3 regions of the Priestia sp. 179-F W1.4 NHS genome follow, and region 1 is predicted to be linked to each of the others. Evidence: predicted binding sites of a transcription regulator. Region 1 holds the regulator's gene; each other region holds the start of a gene.
What was found. Region 1 encodes Rex, which represses fermentation and respiration genes when NADH is low (regulators of the CRP and FNR family bind a similar motif). Its sites were predicted from a motif close to TTGTGAAATATTTCACAA; they were not measured.
Positions count from the first base shown of each region.

Region 1 (7,675 bases):
ATTGTAGTGGCACACGGTCCCGGGTCCTATACCGGTGTACGCATTGGTGTTACCATTGCCAAGACACTTGCTTGGACTTTAAATATTCCTTTAATAGGTGTATCTAGCCTTGAGGCACTAGCAGCAAACGGTCGTTATTTTGATGGATATATTGCTCCGTTATTTGATGCGCGCCGTCAGCAGCTTTATACAGGACTATATGAATGGAATAACGAACGAGATCTTGTAGAAGTTGAAAGTGATCGACTTGTTATTAATAAGGACTGGGCGGAACATTTAAAGTCATACAACAAACCTATTTTATTCATAGGCAATGATCTTTCCATGCATGAAGAGGCGTTAAAAGAAGTGTTGAGTGAACAAGCTGTATTTGCCCATGTTCAGCAGTTTAACCCAAGACCAAGTGAATTGGCTTTCTTAGGAATGAAGAAAGAGCCGCAGTCTGTGCATACTTTTGTTCCGAACTACATTCGTTTAGCTGAAGCAGAAGCCAACTGGCTTGCTTCACAGCAAAAAGGATAAAAGAAGGTATAACATGAAACTAACAATTAAGTTTCGTTTAATGGAAGTTAAAGATATTGATCAAGTAGTGAAAATCGAAGAGAAGTCTTTTACGACACCTTGGAGTGCAGAAGCATTTCAAAATGAGTTAACCAATAATCAATTTTCAACTTACATTGTGATGGAAGAAGGGGAAAATATTATTGGTTATTGCGGAACGTGGATTGTTATTGACGAAGCACATGTAACCAACATTGCGCTATTGCCAGACTACCGAGGCAAGGGACTCGGTGAATTGCTGCTGCGCAACGTGATGGACGTTCTTCGAAAACTAGGTGCTAAGTCAATGACATTAGAAGTTAGGGTATCTAATCATATTGCACAATCATTGTATCAAAAGCTAGGTTTTAAACCTGGAGGTATTCGTAAGAATTATTATTCTGATAACAATGAGGATGCATTAGTTATGTGGGTGAATTTATGAATGAAAATCAATTAATTTTAGCATTAGAAACAAGCTGTGATGAGACAGCAGCAGCTGTGATTCGAAACGGTCATGAAATTGTAGCCAATGTGGTGGCCTCTCAAATAGAAAGCCATAAACGATTTGGCGGTGTCGTACCGGAAATTGCATCTCGTCATCATGTAGAACAAATTACAGTAGTAGTTGAAGAAACTTTAAATCAAGCGAACTTGACGTTTGCAGATATAGATGCAATAGCTGTAACGGAAGGACCAGGGCTTGTGGGAGCACTTCTTATTGGCGTAAATGCAGCCAAAGCGCTAGCATTTGCACATCAAAAGCCATTAATTGGTGTTCATCATATTGCAGGACATATTTATGCAAATCAGCTAATCAAAAAACTAGAATTCCCGCTCTTATCGCTAGTTGTATCTGGCGGGCATACGGAGCTTGTATACATGGAAAGTCACGGTCATTTTAAAGTGATCGGTGAAACAAGAGATGATGCAGCAGGAGAAGCCTACGATAAAGTAGCTCGCACGTTAAACCTTCCATATCCAGGCGGACCTCATATTGACCGCCTTGCACATGAAGGAGAGCCATTAATTGATTTGCCGCGTGCTTGGCTAGAAGAAGGATCCTATGATTTTAGTTTCAGTGGATTAAAATCAGCAGTTATTAACACTGTCCACAATGCGAAGCAAAAAGGTGAAGAGATTCTTCCACAAACACTTGCTGCTAGCTTTCAAGCGAGTGTCATTGATGTGTTAGTAACTAAAACGATTAAAGCTGCAAAGGAATATAACGTTAAGCAAGTTTTATTAGCAGGAGGAGTTGCTGCTAATAAAGGGCTTAGAGCAGCGCTAGAAGAGGCATTTGAACCCCTATCAAATATTGAGCTTATTATCCCGCCGCTATCTCTATGTACGGATAATGCCGCAATGATTGGAGCAGCAGCAAGCGTACGATTTGCTCAAGGAAAACGTTCAGATATGTCATTAAATGCAAACCCCGGTTTGGACTTGGAAGAGTAAGTGACGAATGAGATTTATTTCTCATTCGTCTTTTTTTGTGGATAAAAATGATTTATCAACAATATTCAATAAATTTAGAATTGACTGTGGATAATTATGTGGAAAAGTCCGTGCACTCAGTACACGGACCTGTTATCAACAAGTTTTAATTATGAAAATCAGACAGATATCCACTATTTATTCACAGAGTGGATAAAGCTTGCTCTTAAGCGCATGAACAAGTAAATAGGATGAATAGATACGCAAAAATATAGGCTACTCTTCTAGAAGCAGCTGTAATTCTTCCCACTCTTCCATTAATGTGGATAACTGTGAAGAAATTTTTTCATTTTCACCGTTTAATCTTGATACTTCTTCGTGATTTTGATAAATTTCAGGGTCACAAAGAAGTTCTTCATTCGCCGCTTGGGCGGCTTCTAATTTGTTTACTTTAGTTTCAATTTCTTCAATGCGGCGCGTTCGCTGTCTCATCAATTTCTTTTGTTCTTTATCTTGTTTATAGGACTGTTTATCTACTTTTACCGTACGTTCTTCGTTTGCTTTTATATTTTCTAATTCTTTGATTTCCTCTATTTCTGCTTTCTTTTCTACATAATAGTCATAATCTCCAAGAAATTCTTCTACTCCTTCAGGAGATAGCTCTGCTATTTTATTGGCAATACGATTAATAAAATAACGGTCATGTGAAACAAATAATAGAGTCCCTGGGTAATCAATTAACGCATTCTCGAGTACTTGTTTGCTATCTAAATCAAGATGGTTAGTAGGTTCATCCAAAATTAAGAAGTTAGCTTTTTGAAGCATAAGCTTCGCAAGAGCCAAACGTGCTTTTTCACCACCGCTGAGCGTGGAAACGATTTTCAGTACATCATCACCTGAAAACAGAAAATTTCCAAGCGCTGTACGGATTTCTTTTTCAGGTTTGGCTGGGTAGTCATCCCAAAGTTCATTTAAAACGGTTTTATTAGACGTTAAATTGGCTTGCTCTTGGTCGTAATAACCAACCATTACATTTGAGCCAAAGGAAATGGTTCCAGTCTTGAAGCTGAGTTTATCCACAATGCCTTTTAATAAAGTTGATTTCCCCACGCCATTAGGACCAACCAATGCAAGGCTTTCCCCTTTTTTAATGCGAAGGTTTGCCTCTTGGACGACATAGTTGTGTTCATCATATCCGATAGACACATCTTCCAGATTTAAGACTTCATTTCCGCTTTGACGTTCAATTTCAAACGAAAAACTAGCTGATTTTTCGCCTTCGTTAGGTCGATTTATTAACTCCATTCGATCGAGCTGTTTACGTCTGCTTTGCGCACGTTTTGTAGTCGATGCGCGGGCGATGTTTCGCTGAATAAAATCATTCAGCTTTGCGACTTCATCTTGCTGCTTTTCGTACTGACGCAACTCTTTTTCATATCGCTCTGCTTTTTGTACAAGGTATTTAGAGTAGTTGCCCGTGTACTTCACCGTTGTTTTTTGTACGACTTCATACACTTGATTTACGACTTTATCAAGGAAGTAACGATCATGTGAAACGATTAAAATAGCTCCTTCATACCCTTGCAGAAACTGTTCCAGCCATGCTAAAGTTTCAATATCTAAGTGGTTGGTAGGCTCATCCAGAATAAGCAAATCAGGCTTTGTTAAAAGCAGTTTTGCAAGAGCCAGGCGCGTTTTTTGTCCACCGCTTAAGGAGGAAATAGGGGTGCTGTAGTCAAAGTTTGAAAAACGGAAACCGTGAAGAATAGATCGTGTATCCGCTTCATACTGATAGCCGCCTAAATCTTTAAACGTTACTTGAAGCTGATCATACTCTTTGGTTAGTTTTTCGTATTGAACTGAATCATTAAAAATGTCTGGATCACCCATCTTCGTTTCAAGCGTACGTAATTCTTTTTCCATCTTCTTTAATGGAGCAAAGACAGTCATCATTTCTTCCCATATGGAGAGTGTTGACTCAAGAACTGTATCTTGTCCCATATAATCAATGGAAACACCCTTAGGTTTAATAATTTCTCCGCTGTCATAGGAAAGCTGCTCAGCAATAATTTTTAATAAAGTTGATTTACCAGCACCGTTTCGTCCCACTAGGGCAATGCGGTCTTTTGATTGTACTTCTAACTTTATATTCGATAAAATGGGTTCTGCCCCATAGTATTTTGTAATACCGTTCAATTGTAGAATAATCATTTTTTCACCTCTAGTAGTATATCCATAGTGTATTTTAACATATTTTTAACTACAAGTTCTTCCTACAAGCGTTTGTAATTTGTAGAGGGACAAGGACAAATGATGAAGCGAATGTTTTGATTCATGAAATAAAATGATTTTACCTGCACATTTTATACAGGATACTATGTTAAAATAAGAGATAAGTGCATCTCTGAACTTATCTATGATGGATGTAAAAAAATCCGTCATGACTAACAAACCGATCCTTTGAAGGGCTAATTGCTTCGTTCTACATACCGACTTTAAGGAGTGCTGAATAGACAAAAGCCGTCGAGGTGTGAAGCGGAGTATATATAAAACATGAGAAAAGAGAGAGAATTGGAAGCGCTACCTCAAAGCGGTTGATGCTTTGTGAAAGGTAATGCAATATGACTTGAAAATGTTAGTAATGACATACATGAACTGAGGGGGTACAACGTGAACACTGAACAATTAAAAATACCACAAGCAACGGCTAAGCGATTGCCGCTTTATTATCGTTTTTTGAAAAATTTGCATGCTTCTGGTAAACAGCGTGTGTCATCAGCGGAGTTAAGTGAGGCAGTGAAAGTGGATTCTGCTACTATTCGTCGGGACTTTTCTTACTTTGGTGCATTAGGAAAAAAGGGATACGGCTACAATGTGAATTATTTACTTACATTTTTCCGTAAAACGTTAGACCAAGATGAAGTAACGAAAGTAGCACTGATTGGCGTAGGGAATCTAGGAACGGCCTTTTTAAATTATAATTTTATTAAAAATAATAACACCAAAATTGAGTGCGCTTTTGATGTGATAGAAGATAAAGTAGGTACGAAAGTAGGCGACGTGCCGGTTTATCATCTTGACCAATTGGAAGATTATATGAGTGATGACATCTCAGTAGCGATTTTAACCGTTCCTGCCACTGTTGCTCAGCAAATTACTGATCGTTTAGTGAGTTGCGGAATTAAAGGAATTTTAAACTTTACTCCTGCACGCTTAAACGTACCGGATGAGATTCGACTCCATCATATTGATCTTGCTGTAGAATTACAGTCGCTCGTCTACTTTTTGAAAAATTATCCTGTTGAATAAGGCGGACTGTGTTACGATTTCCTTAAGTCTAAATTAATAAGGAGAGTGGGAATATGGGGATTGGAGCAGGCAGTTGGATTATTATTGCGATTGTAGCACTGCTTATTTTTGGACCGAAACGGTTACCGGAGCTAGGAAGATCAGTGGGCCAAACGCTTAGAGAGTTTAAGCATGCCGCTAGCGGTGCATCAGAAGATCGTGAAAAAGATAAACAGCGTCAAGTAGATGACAAAGAGTAAAAGGGTGATCATAGTATGACCGAACAAGAAATGTCAATATATGATCATATAGGAGAGCTGCGAAAACGCATTTTAATTGTTTTATTTTTCTTTGTGATTGCCACAATTGGCGGCTTTTTTATAGCGGATAAGGTTATTGTCTATTTACAGCATGCTGATGAGGCAAAGAATTTAACGATGAATGCATTTCGGTTAACAGATCCAGTTAAGATTTATATGCAATTTGCTGTTATTATCGGCTGTGTACTTGCAGCTCCTGTTGCACTGTATCAACTTTGGGCATTTATTAGTCCTGGTTTATATGAAAAAGAGCGTAAGGTAACGCTTGGATATATTCCTGTTTCCATTTTTCTCTTTATCGGCGGTGTCTCTTTTTCTTATTTTGTGTTGTTTCCATTTGTCGTTGATTTTATGACGCGCGTTTCTGATGAGCTGAATGTAAACCAAGTGATTGGCATTAATGAATACTTTTCTTTTTTAATGCAGCTCACACTGCCTTTTGGCCTGTTGTTTCAGCTTCCTGTCGTCGTTATGTTTTTGACGCGTTTAGGAATTATAACGCCTATGTTTTTATCTCAAATTCGAAAATATGCCTATTTCGTACTGCTAGTTATTGCCGCACTTATTACACCACCGGAATTGCTCTCGCACATGATGGTGACAGTGCCGCTTTTAATACTGTATGAAATCAGCATCATTATTTCCCGCATTTCGTATCGCAAAGTGTTAAAGGCAAGGGCAGAGCAAGAAAGAGAAGATGTTAGTATGTAAAAAAAACCACTGAAACAGTGGTTTTTTTATTTGGATGAATCATCTTGATTTTTATATTGCTGCTGCAATTTTTTAATTTTGTAGTGCAAGATAAAGATGCGAACCGCAAACCTGAAATCGAATGCGGCTACGAGTGCAAATAAGATTGTGGGGAAATTCCAGACGGTTTCCTGGGCATTTTGAATTGCCAAGTAGGTGAATAAAATCCCCATAATAATATAAATAAACCCTCGTGTTAAAGGGATATTCTTCATAAAAACATGCCTCCAAAAATGAACTGCATTTGTTCTGCTTGTTTTTGCATTTCTATAATTTTATCTGCAAAAATAGTTTGAGATAAAATAACGATTGTATTCATCAAAACATGAGCAATAATAGGTACAACAATTAGTCTCGTCCTTGCATAAAGGAATGCAAATACAAATCCCATAGCTGTATACACAAGTAAATGTTTAAAATCCCAGTGTACCGCAGCGAAAATAAGGGAACTAATAAATGCAGAGATAAAGAAATTGTATCGTTTGTGAAGAGAACCAAAAATAATCTTTCGGAAAATAATCTCTTCTAGTATTGGTCCAATAACAGACGTAACGACAATAAGGAACGGCGTTGCTTTAACAAGATTAACAATATTTTGTGTGTTTTCAGATACTTGGGTAATGCCAAGAGCGTGCTCAATCATACCTGCTACAGCTTGACCAGCCATAGCGAGAAACACCCCAAGGACTGACCAGACAACAGCAATCGTTTTTCCAGCATGTTCTATACGCATGGACATGTCACGGCGCAGCAGCAGTAAGACAATAAGTAAACCAAGGATAAAGCTAATGATAGTCCAATAAGTCAAAAGCATGACATTCGCTGTTCGAACTGGATAGTCATCAAACATTCCTGTTAATTTTAACAGCGGTATACCAACAACTCCTGAAAACTGCATAAGGATGTAGGTGAGGATAACATACCAATAACGTTTTTCCAATCTTCTATACTCCTTTAAAAGGTTTTTATGTATATATGTCGAAGAAGTACTGTAAAGTTAGTAATTTCTTCTTGCTCGTATTGTAACATACATATTATTGAACAGAGAAAAGAATGCTTTATTTCTCAAAATCGTCGAAATCTAAGACTATTATATGTAGTTGTCGTAAATTTTAAATTTTTTTTGTTTAATACTTGCAAAAAAAACCCACTTTGTTTTAATATAATAATTGTGTTAGCACTCGTTGAGGTTGAGTGCTAATAAAAATGCAAACATATTATTTGAGGAGGTTGTTTCACTTGTTAAAGCCATTAGGTGATCGCGTAGTGATTGAACTTGTAAAATCTGAGGAAAAAACAGCAAGCGGTATCGTGTTACCGGACAGTGCAAAAGAAAAGCC
Region 1 covers NZ_JBIQFF010000019.1:10,240-17,914, reverse strand. Annotated here, with positions in the region: gene tsaB (tRNA (adenosine(37)-N6)-threonylcarbamoyltransferase complex dimerization subunit type 1 TsaB) at 1-522, shown strand, start outside; gene rimI (ribosomal protein S18-alanine N-acetyltransferase) at 536-985, shown strand; gene tsaD (tRNA (adenosine(37)-N6)-threonylcarbamoyltransferase complex transferase subunit TsaD) at 982-1,998, shown strand; gene ACH0CI_RS26625 (ABC-F family ATP-binding cassette domain-containing protein) at 2,254-4,188, opposite strand; gene ACH0CI_RS26620 (redox-sensing transcriptional repressor Rex) at 4,648-5,286, shown strand; gene tatA (twin-arginine translocase TatA/TatE family subunit) at 5,340-5,525, shown strand; gene tatC (twin-arginine translocase subunit TatC) at 5,541-6,296, shown strand; gene ACH0CI_RS26605 (YdiK family protein) at 6,323-6,550, opposite strand; gene ACH0CI_RS26600 (CPBP family intramembrane glutamic endopeptidase) at 6,547-7,275, opposite strand; gene groES (co-chaperone GroES) at 7,575-7,675, shown strand, end outside.

Region 2 (7,675 bases), on a different contig from region 1:
TGTATATGTTTTAACCATATTTTCAATCGTAGTAGGTGCTTTCATTGGCTGAAATTCGACGCTTTTGATTTGTTTTGGATGTTGAACTGGATGATGCTCTGCTGCAAAAGCAGAAGCGGCGCTAGAAGCTAAGAGAGTGAGAGATAGTCCAAGAGATACTCGTTTTTTCATGGTTGATAACCTCCAAATCATATTCATACACCTATTAAATCATTGGATTGTTGAGGAAATATAAAGAGAAGTGTTGTATTTGTTGAGTCATTGTTAAAAATATTGAACATTTATGTAAAAAGATCATCCACATATGAAATCGAGGATGCTTTATGGCACATGCTGCTTTTCTATTTTCTAACTGGAAACATCAACGATTATCTATGTTAAGATAAATGTAGATTATTCTCGTAAAATGGATAAAACTAGAATGAACTAAATTAAATAGATAGGGTGTACACATGAGAAAAGAAGTACAAGTTATAGCTAAAGAAGCTTTTATTAAAAAAGTGAACAAAGGTTATCCACTCATTGAAAAAGATGCGCTTGTTGATGGTCATAAACTGCAAGAAGAAGGCGTTATTATTAACTTAGTCACTCCAAAGAATCAATTCTTAGCCAAAGGCTATTATGGAAAACAAAACAAAGGCTACGGATGGATTCTGACGAAGAAGAAAAGTGAACAAATTGACGCGGCGTTTTTTGTACGAAAAATTCAGCGAGCTATTACCTCTCGTCACGATTTTTATGCGTCTGAAGATACAACTGCTTTTCGTGTATTTAATAGTGAAGGTGACGGAATTGGCGGCTTAATCATTGATTATTATGACGGATATTACGTCACGAGCTGGTATAGTGAAGGAATTTATCAATTTAAAGAATACGTTATTGAAGCTTTAAAATCTGCGCCTAACTTTAAAGGGCTGTACCAGAAAAAACGTTTCAACGTAAAAGGGCAGTATATTGAAGAAGATGATTTTGTCACAGGAAATAAAGGTGAATTCCCTTTAATTGTAAGAGAAAATGATATTCGTTTTGCCGTTTATTTAAATGACGGAGCGATGGTTGGGGTCTTTTTAGATCAGCGAGACGTCCGTAAAACGATTCGAGATAAATATGCAAAAGGAAAGACCGTTCTAAACATGTTTTCGTATACAGGCGCATTTTCAGTGGCGGCCGCTCTTGGAGGAGCTGCGAAAACAACAAGTGTCGACTTGGCCAATCGCAGCTTGGCAAAAACAATTGAGCAATTTAGTGTAAATGGAATTGATCACGAAGCACAGGACATTATTGTGGAAGATGTTTTTAAGTATTTTAAATATGCGGTTAAGAAGAATATGACGTTCGATCTTGTGGTGCTAGATCCGCCGAGCTTTGCTAAATCGAAAAAGCATACGTTCAGCGCGGCAAAAGACTACAAAGATTTATTAAAAGAAGCCATTGATCTTACAAAGCCAAATGGTGTCATTGTAGCTTCGACGAATGCAAGTAATTTTGATATGAAAAGATTTCATTCGTTTATTGAAAAAGCTTTTAATGAAAAAGGGGAACGTTACAAAATGATGGAGCAGTTCTCTCTTCCAGCTGATTTTAAAACAATAAAAGAATTTAAGTCAGGTGATTATCTCAAAGTTGTGTTTATTCAAAAAGTAAATCGTTAAATGCAAGGCTGCATGATGAACTCATGCAGCTTATTTATTCTGATGAAATAACGCTTACAAGCTATTTCGAAGGGAATAAAATGAAGGTGAAAGATAAAAATTGTCAATATGTATGATAAAATAATAAAGGAATTATGCTCAACGCTTCACAAATTTACAATATCATCCTTATGAAACGTATTTTTACAATTATTTTATTTTAAATGGGACAAGTATTGGGTACGAAGGGGAAAGAGCATACTACTACTATTATTATTTAAAAACATGAAAGGAGAAAGATTATGGCTGAAACAACTAAAAAGCCTGCCGGCGAAGTGAAGTTTATTCCTTTATTAATTTGTCTGGCAATCGGACTTGTTTTATGGTTTATTACACCTCCCTCCGGACTTGATGTGAAGGCTTGGCACTTATTCGCTATTTTTGTGGCTACTATCGTAGGTCTTATCATTAAACCATTGCCATTAGGCAGTGTAGCTATTTTATCTTTAACCATTATTGTATTAACTAATACATTAACACTTGAACAATCACTCAGCGGTTTTCAAAATACGACGATTTGGTTGATCGTTATTGCATTCTTTATTTCTAGAGGTTTTATTAAGACTGGTCTAGGAACAAGGGTTGCCTATATCTTTGTTCGTTTGTTCGGTAAAAAGACGTTGGGACTATCGTATTCTCTTATCGTAAGTGATTTACTTTTATCACCTGCAATGCCGTCTAATACAGCACGAGCTGGAGGAATTATTCTTCCAATCATTCGTTCTTTATCTGAAACATACGGATCGAGAACTGGAGACGGTACGGAGCGCAGAGTCGGTGCTTTCTTAACAAAAGTATCGTTTCAAGGCGATATGATTACATCGGCTATGTTCGTAACGGCAATGGCGGCCAATCCTCTTGCTGTTAAAATGACGGAACAAATTACAGGAAAGACTATTTCATGGGTTGGATGGGCAGCGGCTGCAATCGTACCTGGAATTATTAGTTTAATTGTTATTCCGCTCGTTATTTATAAGCTGTATCCGCCAGAATTAAAAGAAACGCCGGAAGCATCTGAAATTGCAGCAAAAAAACTAAATGAAATGGGTCCGCTAAAGAAAGAAGAATGGTACATGATTGGCGTATTTTTACTTCTTCTTGTGCTGTGGATTTTTGGCGCTAATTTAAATATTAATGCAACAACAACTGCTTTTATTGGTCTATGTGCGCTGCTTTTAACGCAAGTGTTAAGCTGGTCGGACATCAAAAAAGAACAGGGAGCATGGGATACATTAGTCTGGTTTGCTGTTTTGGTTATGATGGCAACTTTCTTAAATGATCTAGGCATGATTCCTTGGTTCAGTGATCTGATGAAAGGCACTGTTAGTCATATGTCTTGGATGACGGCGTTGATTATACTAGCTATTGCATATTTTTATTCTCACTACTTTTTTGCGAGTAACACGGCTCACGTCAGCGCTATGTACGCAGCATTTTTATCTGTCATCGTGGCCGCTGGTGCGCCTCCGTTACTATCAGCATTAATTTTAGCGTTCTTTAGCAATTTATTTGGCTGTTTAACTCACTACGGCAGTGGACCGGCACCGGTGTTCTTCGGTAGTGGATATGTAACGCAGCAAAAATGGTGGTCGCTCGGCTTTTTAATTTCAATTATTCATATTATCATTTGGATTGGAATTGGCGGCTTGTGGTGGAAACTGCTAGGTCTATGGTAAAAAAACAGTGGCGCAGGCCACTGTTTTTTTTATGCTTCAGCCCAAACGGATACAGAGCCGCCATTTACAGGGAAGTGTCCGTAGCCGTCTTCTTCAATCACAACTTGGTCTTCTCGGTTATTTGTGAAGTCGATCCACGTTTGTCCGCTTCGGTGTTCGCCGACGAACATTCTCTTTTCGCCGTCTTCGCCGTTTGACATCACCACAGCGCATCCAGACTTCTCAAATTCCTCTACACCATGCCTTACCCATCCAATGGTATTCGGGTGATCAAAATAATCGTCTTGCTGTCCGTATGCTTTGTCATAGCGTACGTGCAAGAGAGCAGAAATATCTTTTTCTTTTCCCTCAATTGGATGCTCTCCGCCTATCCCAAAATAGTCTCCGTAAAATACACAAGGATAGCCGTCTTCACGAAGTAAAATTAGAGCGTAAGCACTTTGTTTGAACCAATCTTCTACCCAAGATTCTAAAGATTCATTTGGCTGAGAGTCATGGTTATCTACAAATGTGACAACATTCAACGGATGAGTCTTAACCAATGTATCATCAAAAATTGTGGTTAAATCAAAATCTCTTCCTTGCTGAGAGGCTTCATGCAGTTTGTAATGCAGCGATACGTCAAACAAATCAATTTGATAATCAATAACGTCTAAAAATTCCTGACAGGCTGTTAATTCTGGATTCCAAAACTCTCCCACAAAATAAAATGGCTTTTCTTGAGAAGAGGACAATTCGTGAGCAAACTCTTTAATAAAATCATGGTTAATATGTTTAATGGCGTCTAATCGGTAACCGTCGCACTGCAGGGTGTCTGCTAACCATTTTCCCCATTTGATCATTTCTTCTCGAACTTCAGGGTGGTCGTAATCAATATTCGCAAACATTAAATAATCGTAGTTGCCAAACTCTTGATCAACATTTTCGTTCCAGCTTTTGTTTTCCCCGGCAATACGAAACACACCTTCTTTTCCGTTTTTATCATCGTAATCAGTGCCATTAAAATGATTAAAGTTCCATTTGAAAGAAGAATATTGATCGCCGCGCCCTTCAAATGTAAACTTTGTCCACCCTTCAATTTCAAAGGGTTCAGAAATCTCTTCTGTTCGGTTCATGGGGTCTACTTCAATGACGTGGAAGGTTTCTTTTTCATCCGCTGCAGCTTTATGATTCATCACAATATCAACATAGACATTAATTCCGTGATTATGACAGGCATCAATTGCTTCATGCAGCTCTTGCTTGGTTCCATACTTTGTACGAACGGTTCCTTTTTGATCAAACTCGCCAAGATCATATAAGTCGTAAACGCCGTAGCCATTATCCTCTGATGAAACACCTTTTGTAACCGGGGGAATCCACACGGAATCAATTCCTTGTTCTTTTAGTTGAGGAGCGAGCTCTTTGAGGCGTTTCCAATGCTCGCCATCAGCTGGCACATGCCATTCGAAAAATTGCATAATTGTATGATTCCGTTCCAAGTTAAATCATCCTCCTTTTAAATAAAAAGATATAATCGCTCACGGATAGTTCTTTAGAATCAAATGAGGAATTGATTATATTTTTTCTTTTAACGTTCCTGTTATCCCTATTCCTTAAACCTTTTTCAATATATGATGCTTAAGAAAATCTTAAGATTCCCCCTTCTTTTTTCTTAAGAAATGCAGTTTACAATAAAACCCATAGACGAAATGACCCATGATATACTTTTGAAAGGAGTGTGAGAAATCAATGAACGAATATGTGGTTTTAGTTGTAGATGATGAGCAAGAAATCCGCAATGGTATTGCTATTTATTTAAAAAATGAAGGTATTAAAGTCTTTACGGCCAAAGATGGAATCGAAGCCATAGAGATACTAAATAAAGAAAAAGTTCACTTGATTATTCTGGATATTATGATGCCAAGGCAAGACGGCATTTCAACAACGTTTAAAATTCGAGAACAAAAAAATATCCCGATTATTATGCTGAGTGCTAAAAGCGAAGATGCCGATAAAGTGCTTGGTCTGCAGGTAGGAGCAGACGATTATGTGACAAAACCTTTTAATCCATTAGAGCTGATAGCAAGAGTTAAATCACAGTTAAGAAGATATGTGACATTAGGTACCTATGAAGAAACAAAGACGATTAATATCCGAGGTCTCGTACTTGATATTGAGGCTAAGTCCGTCACTCTTGATGGGGAATTCATTAAGCTCACTCCCATTGAGTATAAAATTGTAGAATTATTAATGAAAAATGCAGGAAGAGTTTTTTCCATACATGATATTTATGAGCGCGTATGGAATGAACCCGGCTACAACGCAGAAAATACGGTAGCAGTGCACATTAGAAAAATAAGAGAAAAAATTGAGATTGAACCAAAAAATCCGAGATATGTAAAGGTTGTGTGGGGACTTGGATATAAAATGGAAAAATAGCGTTATTTTAGCTATAGGTATTATCTTGTTTTTATTTGGTTTAGGAGCAACCATTTCTTCTATTGGCAGCATGCATAACCTAGTAAAAGCAAACTACTTACAAAAAAGTACCTATGTAAAATCAGAAGAATTCCAAAAAGAAATAGATCGTTTTACAAATGATCTTTACCTCTTAGAATTGACATCCAAGAATAAAAATACCGTTAACGCAAATACGATAACAGAAGAAGAAATTGAGTCGTATCGATATGCAGAAGGAAACTTAACGGAACAAATACAAAACGTACACGATAAATATGAAGAAAAAATAGAAGACGCTAAGCAAGCAAAGAGTAAAAAAGTTGAAGATGCCTATGTAAAGCAGCGGGATCTAGAAGTTAAAAACATTCAAAAAAAGTTTCAAGATGATCAATTTGTTCGAGAAGAAATAGCAAAAAATAAAGAATTCGAAATAACGAGAATTTATGATGAAGCTTTTGATCGGCAAAAACCATTATCTCAATATAAAAAAGACATCATGTATTATTTGAAAGATAGAAACACACAAAAAATATATACGAACATCCAAAATGCAAGCAAGGAAAACGTTAATCAATTAGTAAAACAAAAAAATATGTTGTATAAACATACCTATTCAGCTCAATCACCCCTTGTGTTTCAACTAGATGAATATAAAAATTCATTGTTAAGCAGTGAGACAGACTCAGAGATTCCAAACCGGTATTTAAAGCAGAAGTTTACGGGTATAATTGCTGTTCCTGAAAAAGAAGCTTTCAGTAGTTCTTTATTTGATGAGTATAACTATTTTCATCATCAAAATGTAGTATTTCTCGTGTATGTATTGTCAGGGATAATAGCTCTGTTAATAGTTTACTTCATTTATAAAAAAACAATAACCGGACATTTAAAAGAAATAACAAGACAAACTGCCGTACAGAGGATTTATAAAAAAGTACCTTTAGATATGTGTATAATTGTTTTTCTTTTGTACTCATTTTTCACATCAAGTCTAGTTCTGAACGGCTATCCAACTTCTTTATTAGAATCATATAAGCATGTTGCTACATTTTTCTTTTATATGATAGCTATATCCATAGCTATTTGTCTGTGGGTACTTCAAGTATTTTTACTGTTTCAGCGTATGCGCACACTAGATGATATAAAAGAAGAATATAACAGAACGTGTGTTTATCAAGTCATTTATTTTCTTCAATCTATTTTTATTATCAGACATATTGGCATGTATATAATGGTTGTAGTACTGCTTTTAGTTTTTGCAGTATTTGCTGTTGCAGCTTTATTGACCAGTGGATCTATGTTTGTAGAACAAGTGTCTATACTATACTTAGCTGTCGGCAGTGTTATAGGAGTGGTTACTTTGATACTGCTTATGCTACGAATTAATTATTTAAATAAAATTATTATTTCCATTAATCAAATCGCCACAGCTGAGTGGAAAGAGCCGTTACCTATCAAAGGAAAATCAGCTTTAACTCAAGCAGCGATAGATATAAATCATATTCAGCAGCAAATTCAAACATCTCAGCATGTTCAAGTTAAAAGTGAACGCTTGAAAACGGAGTTAATTACCAACGTCAGTCACGATTTAAGAACACCATTGACTTCTATTATGACATATACAGCGTTGCTAAAGTCCCAAGATCTTACTTCGGACGAACAACATGCTTACGTTGAAATTATTGACCGTAAATCAAAACGTTTACAGACACTTATTGATGATTTGTTTGAAGTATCAAAAATGGCAAGTGGAAATGTAGAATTGCATAAAGACACAATTGATATTAATCAGCTTCTTCATCAGGCTTTAGCTGAATATGATGAAGCAATTAAAGATTCAACTCTCCAATTTCGTATTCAATCTATCCA
Region 2 covers NZ_JBIQFF010000004.1:46,408-54,082, forward strand. Annotated here, with positions in the region: gene ACH0CI_RS18815 (PhoX family protein) at 1-171, opposite strand, end outside; gene ACH0CI_RS18820 (class I SAM-dependent rRNA methyltransferase) at 453-1,652, shown strand; gene ACH0CI_RS18825 (anion permease) at 1,934-3,367, shown strand; gene ACH0CI_RS18830 (alpha-amylase) at 3,397-4,848, opposite strand; gene ACH0CI_RS18835 (response regulator transcription factor) at 5,099-5,788, shown strand; gene ACH0CI_RS18840 (sensor histidine kinase) at 5,766-7,675, shown strand, end outside.
Region 2: ACH0CI_RS18825 (anion permease) is a predicted target of Rex. The motif match lies at 1,787-1,804, and genes of this name have one in related genera.

Region 3 (7,675 bases), on a different contig from region 1:
AGATACCTACCTGTTTTGACATTTAGTTCATTAGTTATTGCTTTTATCAGTGAGTTATCTAAAAGCTTTACATGGTGGAAAGTGAGGAAACCTCTTTTCCCTAAACTTTCAAGCGACGTTTCTTTTATATTTGGACCGTTTTTTATAGCTAATTTTTGGGCATTCAAGCTGACCTATGGGAATTTCAAAAAATATTTGTTAATTAACATCCTATTTGACTATCTATTTGCTTATCCCTTGACCAGTTTGGCAGAAAAATTAAAGGTATACAAAATGGTCAACATGACGCGGTTTCAACTTTTTGTGATCTCGATTGCCACTGCTTTTATTAATTATTTATATCAGTATTTCATAGAAGATGTAATAAGGCAAAGAAGGCAATAGCTGATAGTTCGTTAACGAGCTCACCGGCATTTAAGTGTCGCTTACTGCCAATTGTAGATGGTATTGAAGGCCTTCAAGTGTAGTACATAAATACTTAGCAGAGATCCTAAAAGTCCAATAAATAACGGAATAACAAAAAGAGAAGCGTGACGGAGAAGGTAAACCTCTTTCACGCTTCTCCGCTCTATTACGTACATAACCTTTATTTGTACACCGTCATGGGCAAGTATGTTAAAGATTGACCCGTAGCTGAAGCTGTTAAATGCGGTTCTAATTCAAAATCTTCAAATGGTTCGATATGAGAAAAGACCTCTAAAAATGCTTCTAAGATAATTGTCATTTCAAGTCGGGCAAGAGGGGCGCCCAAACAAAAATGAGGTCCGTTTCCGAACGTTAAGTGCTTTTTATTATTTGGACGATGAATGTCTACAGAAAAAGGGTTTTCAAACATATTTTCATCCATATTACATGCACTCATCCACGCAATAACGACATCTCCTTTTTTTAGCTTAACGCCTAATAGCTCGTTATCTTGTTTAACCGTGCGATCTCGTCTGGAGATATGAAACCGATATCGAAGCATTTCTTCTACTGCTTTTGGAGCTAATTCTCTATTGCTTCTCAGCTCGCTGTATAACGACTTGTCGTCATATAAAAAAGAATAAAACATATTTGCAATGGCGTGACTTGTGGTTTCAACTCCTGCACCTAAAAGCAGCATGGTAGCGTGCACAATTTCTTCATCTGTGAATGTTTCACCGTCAACTTCCGCTTGAATTAAGTCTGAAATAATATCATCAGAAAGGTTGGAGCGCTTTTCAACGACAATCGGGTAGAGATATTGAAAATATTCAGCTCCTGCACGTTGCTTTTCTTGTTCAATCTCTTTTAATCTTTCCTGGTCATAAGGCTGAAAAAGAATATCTACCCACTTTTTGAACTGATATCGGTCTTTTACCGGTACGCCGAATAAATCTGCTATAACTAAACTAGGAAAAGGAGAAGATAAATCTTCAACAATATTAATAGTTGAATTCTTTTGTATCTCTTCTACAAGGTCTGCTGCAATTTGTTTGATTCGCGGCTCCCAGTTCTTTAAACTGCGAGGAGTAAAGGCGGCAGCAAGCAAAGATCGCGCTTTCCGGTGGTCAGGAGGATCTAAGTTTGTAAGGTTGGTGATTGGAGATGTGCTTTTTTTCTTGCTATTATCTCCAACAAAAATAGTAGTTCTTTGTCCATCGCTTGAAAAAAATTCGTAGTTGCTCAAGACTTGTTTAACATGTTCGTATTGGAATACATTCCATGTGTTTGTTTCTTCATGAAAATAAACGGGGGAGTTGTTCAACATTTCTTTATACCATTGTATAGGGAAAAACTCTTCTGCACGTGATTGAAATTTTGGAATTTCTGTCACGGGAATGACTTCTTTGTTCATATGATCTTATTCCTCCTTCAAAATAGGTATAGATGTGGACTTTACTAGCTACATAGCGCTCAGTAGTTGTCACTTGCTAGATAAATAGTTACTTTGGGGAATTAACATATACTATTAGTACGTTTTTATACTACATGTATAAAAATATACTAATAGTATATAATTATTTTTACTTGGTTATCAAGGAAAAAGGATAAAATTCAAGTAGGAAAAGGCAGATAAGTTATACTAAATAAAAAGTAAATTGTAAACAGAGGAGTAACAGCAATGAATCAAAAACAGCTCGATATTTTAGGGCATACGCACCAGCTTTTTATGGAAAAAGGATACGTAGACACTTCGGTACAAGATATATTAGAAAGAAGCGGGATTTCAAAAGGAACATTTTATAAATATTTCTCATCTAAAAGCGAACTGCTTCTCTCATTACTTTCGTCTCTGCAAGAATCGCTTATTCTACAAAGAGAAAAAGTAGCCATTGAATATAGAGGGGATAATCAGAAGGGATTTCAAGAACAGCTGATCTTTATGCTGAACTTTGCAGAGCAAAACAAAATTCCTGAAATGATTGAAAGTACACTCGTTTTAAATGAAGTTAAAACATTTCATTATATAGAGGAATTAAAAGCTGCAACATTCAACTGGATATATGAACGTTTTCAGCAGATTTTTCCGTCTAAGACTTCTCCTTATTTATTTGATGGAGCTGTGCTGCTAGAAGGAATGCTTAACAATATGTTTAAAATGAACAAAGCGCTGGACTATCCATTACCTATTGAACAAATTGTCCGTTATTGCATGAAGCGTACAGAGGAAATCATAATCGAAGTAGCAGAACAAAAAGAACAGTTATTTAACCCTTCCGTTTACTCTGCGATATTTAATAAGAAAACAGAAAGTCATTTTTCGACAGATCTGACGCGTGTAACTGCGAAGTTAAAACGGGTGATTGAAAATAAACTAACAAATGAAGAGGAACGAAAGAGAAGTCTAGAATTTGTTACGTTTATATCGGATGAATTACTGCAAAATGATAAGGAGCCTCGCACGTTTATCATTCAGAGCTCTCTTTTATCGCTAGAGAAAATCAATACTCTCGCACAGACCAAAGAGCTAGAGGAATATAAGGAAGTCGTGACTCTCTTAACAAAAAATGATTGATTGGATGTTTCAGCAAGTAAAGCAAACAAACTAGTAAGAAATAAAGCTCCATACTTCATTACTCCCAAAAAGCTCTTCCAGTTAATAAGAACTGGAAGAGCTTTTTTACTTTTATCGGAATCTACGCGCTAGGAGAAAGATATTTCACACCACATTTAACCAAATATGTGACGAAATTATGGTAAAGCCATTTAAACTAAATAAAAATCGCTTCAAGTGTGAGAAATATCACACCTTTTAAACATACAACATGATAATTTTTTAGGAGTAAGCAATATGTCATGACAAACTTCAATATGTTAGGAGGTTTTTAGCTCTTTGATCTGTTGAGATGCATCTCTAATATGAACGTTTATATACCATTATTATGTACAGAGATTTAAAGGAAGGGAGCCTGAGCTGAGGTGAGAAAGCAAAAATCAATGCATATTGGCAAGTTAATCATTCTCTCCGTATTCATCACAATTTTTTTAGCAGGCTGTGATAGTCGTTATTTGATTTTAAATCCACAGGGGGCGGTAGCTCAAAAAGAATACCAGTTAATTATTTTTTCCATAATTTTATGCGCAATTGTCGTTATTCCTGTTTTAGGTCTGCTTGTGTATATCGTTTTACGCTACCGTGATAAGCCTGGAAACAAGGCTCCGTATCGACCAGATTGGGACGATAGCAAGCGTCTTGAATTTATTTGGTGGGGCATCCCCATTATTATTATTGGCATTTTAGGTTTCGCTACGGCCAAGACGACTTATGAATTAGTAGATCCGCCGAAAAAAGATGTAAAGCCGCTAACGATTGAAGTAACGTCTCTTGATTGGAAATGGTTATTCCAATATCCGGATCAAGATATTGCGACAGTCAACTATGTCGAAATTCCAAAGAATGTGCCCGTTCAATTCGTGCTAACGTCAGATGCACCTATGAATTCCTTTTGGGTACCCCAGCTAGGAGGACAATTATATACAATGCCGGGAATGGCCATGGGGCTTTGGCTACAAGCTAATCACAAGGGAGAATATTTTGGTTCAGGTGCTAATTTTACGGGTGAAGGGTTCGCTCATATGAACTTTAAAGTTAAATCTACATCGACAAAAGAATTTAATCAGTGGGTAAGGCAAGTAAAAGAAACAGCACCAGCTTTAACAAAAGCTGATTATAACAGTCTCGCAAAACAAGGTCTTTCTTTAGAGAAATCGTATTCTACCATTCCTAAAGGTTTGTTCCAAGAAACTGTCATTAAAAACGGTGGTCAATATTATAGTCAGCATCACCATATGAAAAATGAAGACATGAAGACAATGAATGTGGCTTCTGATGAACAAGCACATACACAGCACGAGCACCAGGAAGGAGGAAACTAAGTTGTTAGACAAATTAAAAGATTTTTCATCTCATTTTTTTGTGACAGGGGAGCCAATGATTTACGGAGCCGATGTCGCCATATTGTTAACACTAGCCGGTATTATTTTTATTCTTACGTATCTTAAAAAGTGGAAGTGGCTATGGCGTGAGTGCCTCACAACGGTGGATCATAAAAAAATTGGAATCATGTATATGCTCTCTTCATTGTTAATGCTGTTTCGAGGCGGAGTAGATGCATTATTGATGCGTATGCAGCTAGCATTTCCTCAGTGGCATTTTCTAGATTCTAATCATTACAACGAAATTTTCACTACGCACGGAACCATTATGATTCTATTTATGGCAATGCCGCTTATGTTTGCTTTCTTTAATATTGTTGTACCTCTTCAAATTGGAGCAAGAGATGTCGCCTATCCTTTTTTAAACGCGGTAAGCTTTTGGCTATTTTTCTTTGGCGCCATGCTTTTCAATTTGTCGTTTGTAATCGGAGGATCGCCAGATGCAGGGTGGTTGAGTTATCCGCCGCTTTCTGGCATGCAGTTCAGTCCTGGACCAGGTCAAGATTTTTATATTTGGGGCATTCAAATATCAGGTATTGGCAGCTTGGCTTCTGGAATTAATTTTATTATGACCATTTTAAAAATGCGTGCTCCTGGCATGAAACTTATGCATATGCCGCTATTCACGTGGTCTGTTCTAGCAAGCTGTATTATTATCATTTTCGCGTTTCCTGTATTAACCGTAACGCTTGCTTTATTGTTTATCGACCGCTTCTTTGACGGACACTTGTTTACCATGACCGGCGGTGGAAATCCGATGATGTACATTAACTTAATTTGGATGTGGGGACATCCTGAAGTGTATATTGTTGTGCTTCCGGCATTCGGCATTTTTTCTGAAATTGTTGCAACGTTTTCTCAAAAGAAGATATTTGGCTATAAATCTATGGTTTTTTCAATGATGATTATTAGCGTTCTATCGTATTTCACGTGGGTGCATCATTTCTTTACGATGGGTGCAGGTGCTAATGTAAATGTATTTTTTGCTATTACCACGATGGCCATCGGGATTCCAACGGGTGTTAAAGTGTTCAACTGGTTATTTACAATGTTCCGCGGCCGTATTCAAATGACCCAGCCGATGCTATGGACAATTGCTTTTATCCCGTGCTTTGTTGTGGGAGGAGCAACGGGTGTTATGCTTTCAGCAGCTCCCGCAGACTATCAGTATCATAATAGCTACTTTTTAGTTGCACACTTTCACCAAGTGTTAATCGGAGGCGTTGTATTCGGCTTCTTTGCAGGTTTGTACTATTGGTGGCCAAAAATGTTTGGCTTTAAACTAAATGACCGTCTTGGCAAATGGGCATTTTGGACGTGGAATATTGGTTTTTATGTATGCTTCATGCCTCAATATGCACTAGGGTTTATGGGAATGACGCGCCGTATTTATACGTACGATTTTGACATGGGGTGGGGACCGCTGAACGTTATCTCTACAGTGGGAGCCTTCTTTATGGGCATAGGGTTTATCTTTCAAGCATGGCAGATTCTTCATGGCATTAAGTACGGAGAACGAGATGTAACAGGAGATCCATGGAATGGACGTACATTAGAATGGTCCATCCCTTCACCTCCGCCGCACTACAATTTTGCAGTGATTCCAACAGTAACGGGGCAAGATGCGTGGTGGACGATAAAAGAAGAAAGAAAAAAGAAAAAAGCGAAGGAAACAGCGGCTTTTTCTCCAATTCATATGCCTAAGAATTCAGGTATTCCATTTATCATGTCGATTTTCTGGTTCATTGCTGGTTTTGGCTTAACGTTCCACTGGGTATGGGTGGCGATATTCGGTTTGACAGGAGTAGGAGCTTGTTTACTAGCTCGTTCTTTTCAATACAACTCGGACTATTATATTCCCGTGGATGAAATTCAACATACAGAAGATTCAGTAGGGAGGGTCGGATAACATGGCATATGCGACAGCGCACCACGAAGAACATCATCATGAACATGATGAAGAAATCAAAGTTATGGGTTTTTGGCTTTTCCTCGTAACGGACTGCATCTTATTTGGAGCATTATTTGCTACGTATGCCGTTCTTGTTAATCATACTGCGGGAGGCCTTACGGGAAAGGAATTTTTTGAAGTTCCAGGATTTGTTTCTGAAACGTTTATCTTATTAACGAGCAGCTTTACGAGCGGATTGGCTGTATTAAGCATGCACAAAGGAAAAATAAAGCCTTTAATTGGCTGGCTAATCGTAACTCTGCTTTTAGGTATATGCTTTGTTGGCCTTGAAATTCATGAATTTCAAACTATGGTTCACGAAGGAGCAACCATTTCTACGAGCGCATTTTTTACGGCTTTCTACACGCTGGTTAGTACGCACGGGCTGCACGTCTCTGTCGGAATCATTTGGATGATTTCAATTACAATCCAGTTAAAACGATACGGAATTACCTCTATAACAAAACGAAAAGTGACGATTATCAGCTTATACTGGCATTTTCTTGATGCTGTCTGGATCTTCCTTTATACGGTTGTATATTTAATGGGGGTGATGTAGATGGAGAACCACGGGTCGTTAAAAGCTTATACAACCGGATTTATTTTCTCAATTATTTTAACCGTTATTCCTCTGCTGCTGGTATTAAACCACGTACTTGCTAAAAATATATTACTAGCTAGCATTCTAGGAATGGCCGTGCTTCAATTTTTCGTTCAATTGTTTTTCTTTATGCATATTAAAGACGGAGAGAAGCCTCGTTATAATGTGATGGCTTTAATACTTGGAATCGTTTTTGTTATTACGATTGTAGCAGGATCTGTTTGGATAATGACTTTTAACTCTCAAGTTCAATAAAAATGGAGCCGTGTACGATGTGCGCGGCTCCATTTTTTATTAATTTCTATAACTTGTGATAAAAATCACATACTTTCGCTTGCGCAAGAAGTACAATAAAAGTGTAGCAAAGAAAGTTCTTTATAAATGAATGTTAAAGGAGAGATTATGATGAATATGGCTTATCGTAACATCCTCGTAGCAGTAGACGGTTCTGTAGAAGCGGAGTGGGCATTCAAAAAAGCAGTTAACAGTGCGAAAAAAAATAACGCTCATTTGATAATTTGTCACGTTATCGATATACAGGCGTTAAGTCCATCACCTTATGCATTTTATACGGATACACGCTTTCAAGATGCAGAGAAATTTGCTGAAGAACTTTTAACCAACTATAGTAACCTAGCCATTAAGGCTGGAGTAACGAAAGTCGAGACCTTAATTGAACACGGTTCTCCTAAAACAAAAATATCTAAAAAAATTGCTCCCGA
Region 3 covers NZ_JBIQFF010000003.1:46,152-53,826, forward strand. Annotated here, with positions in the region: gene ACH0CI_RS15495 (hypothetical protein) at 1-384, shown strand, start outside; gene ACH0CI_RS15500 (cytochrome P450) at 587-1,819, opposite strand; gene ACH0CI_RS15505 (TetR/AcrR family transcriptional regulator) at 2,087-2,980, shown strand; gene ACH0CI_RS15510 (cytochrome c oxidase subunit II) at 3,403-4,341, shown strand; gene ACH0CI_RS15515 (cbb3-type cytochrome c oxidase subunit I) at 4,343-6,310, shown strand; gene cyoC (cytochrome o ubiquinol oxidase subunit III) at 6,312-6,911, shown strand; gene cyoD (cytochrome o ubiquinol oxidase subunit IV) at 6,912-7,208, shown strand; gene ACH0CI_RS15530 (universal stress protein) at 7,359-7,675, shown strand, end outside.
Region 3: ACH0CI_RS15510 (cytochrome c oxidase subunit II) is a predicted target of Rex. The motif match lies at 3,197-3,214, and genes of this name have one in related genera.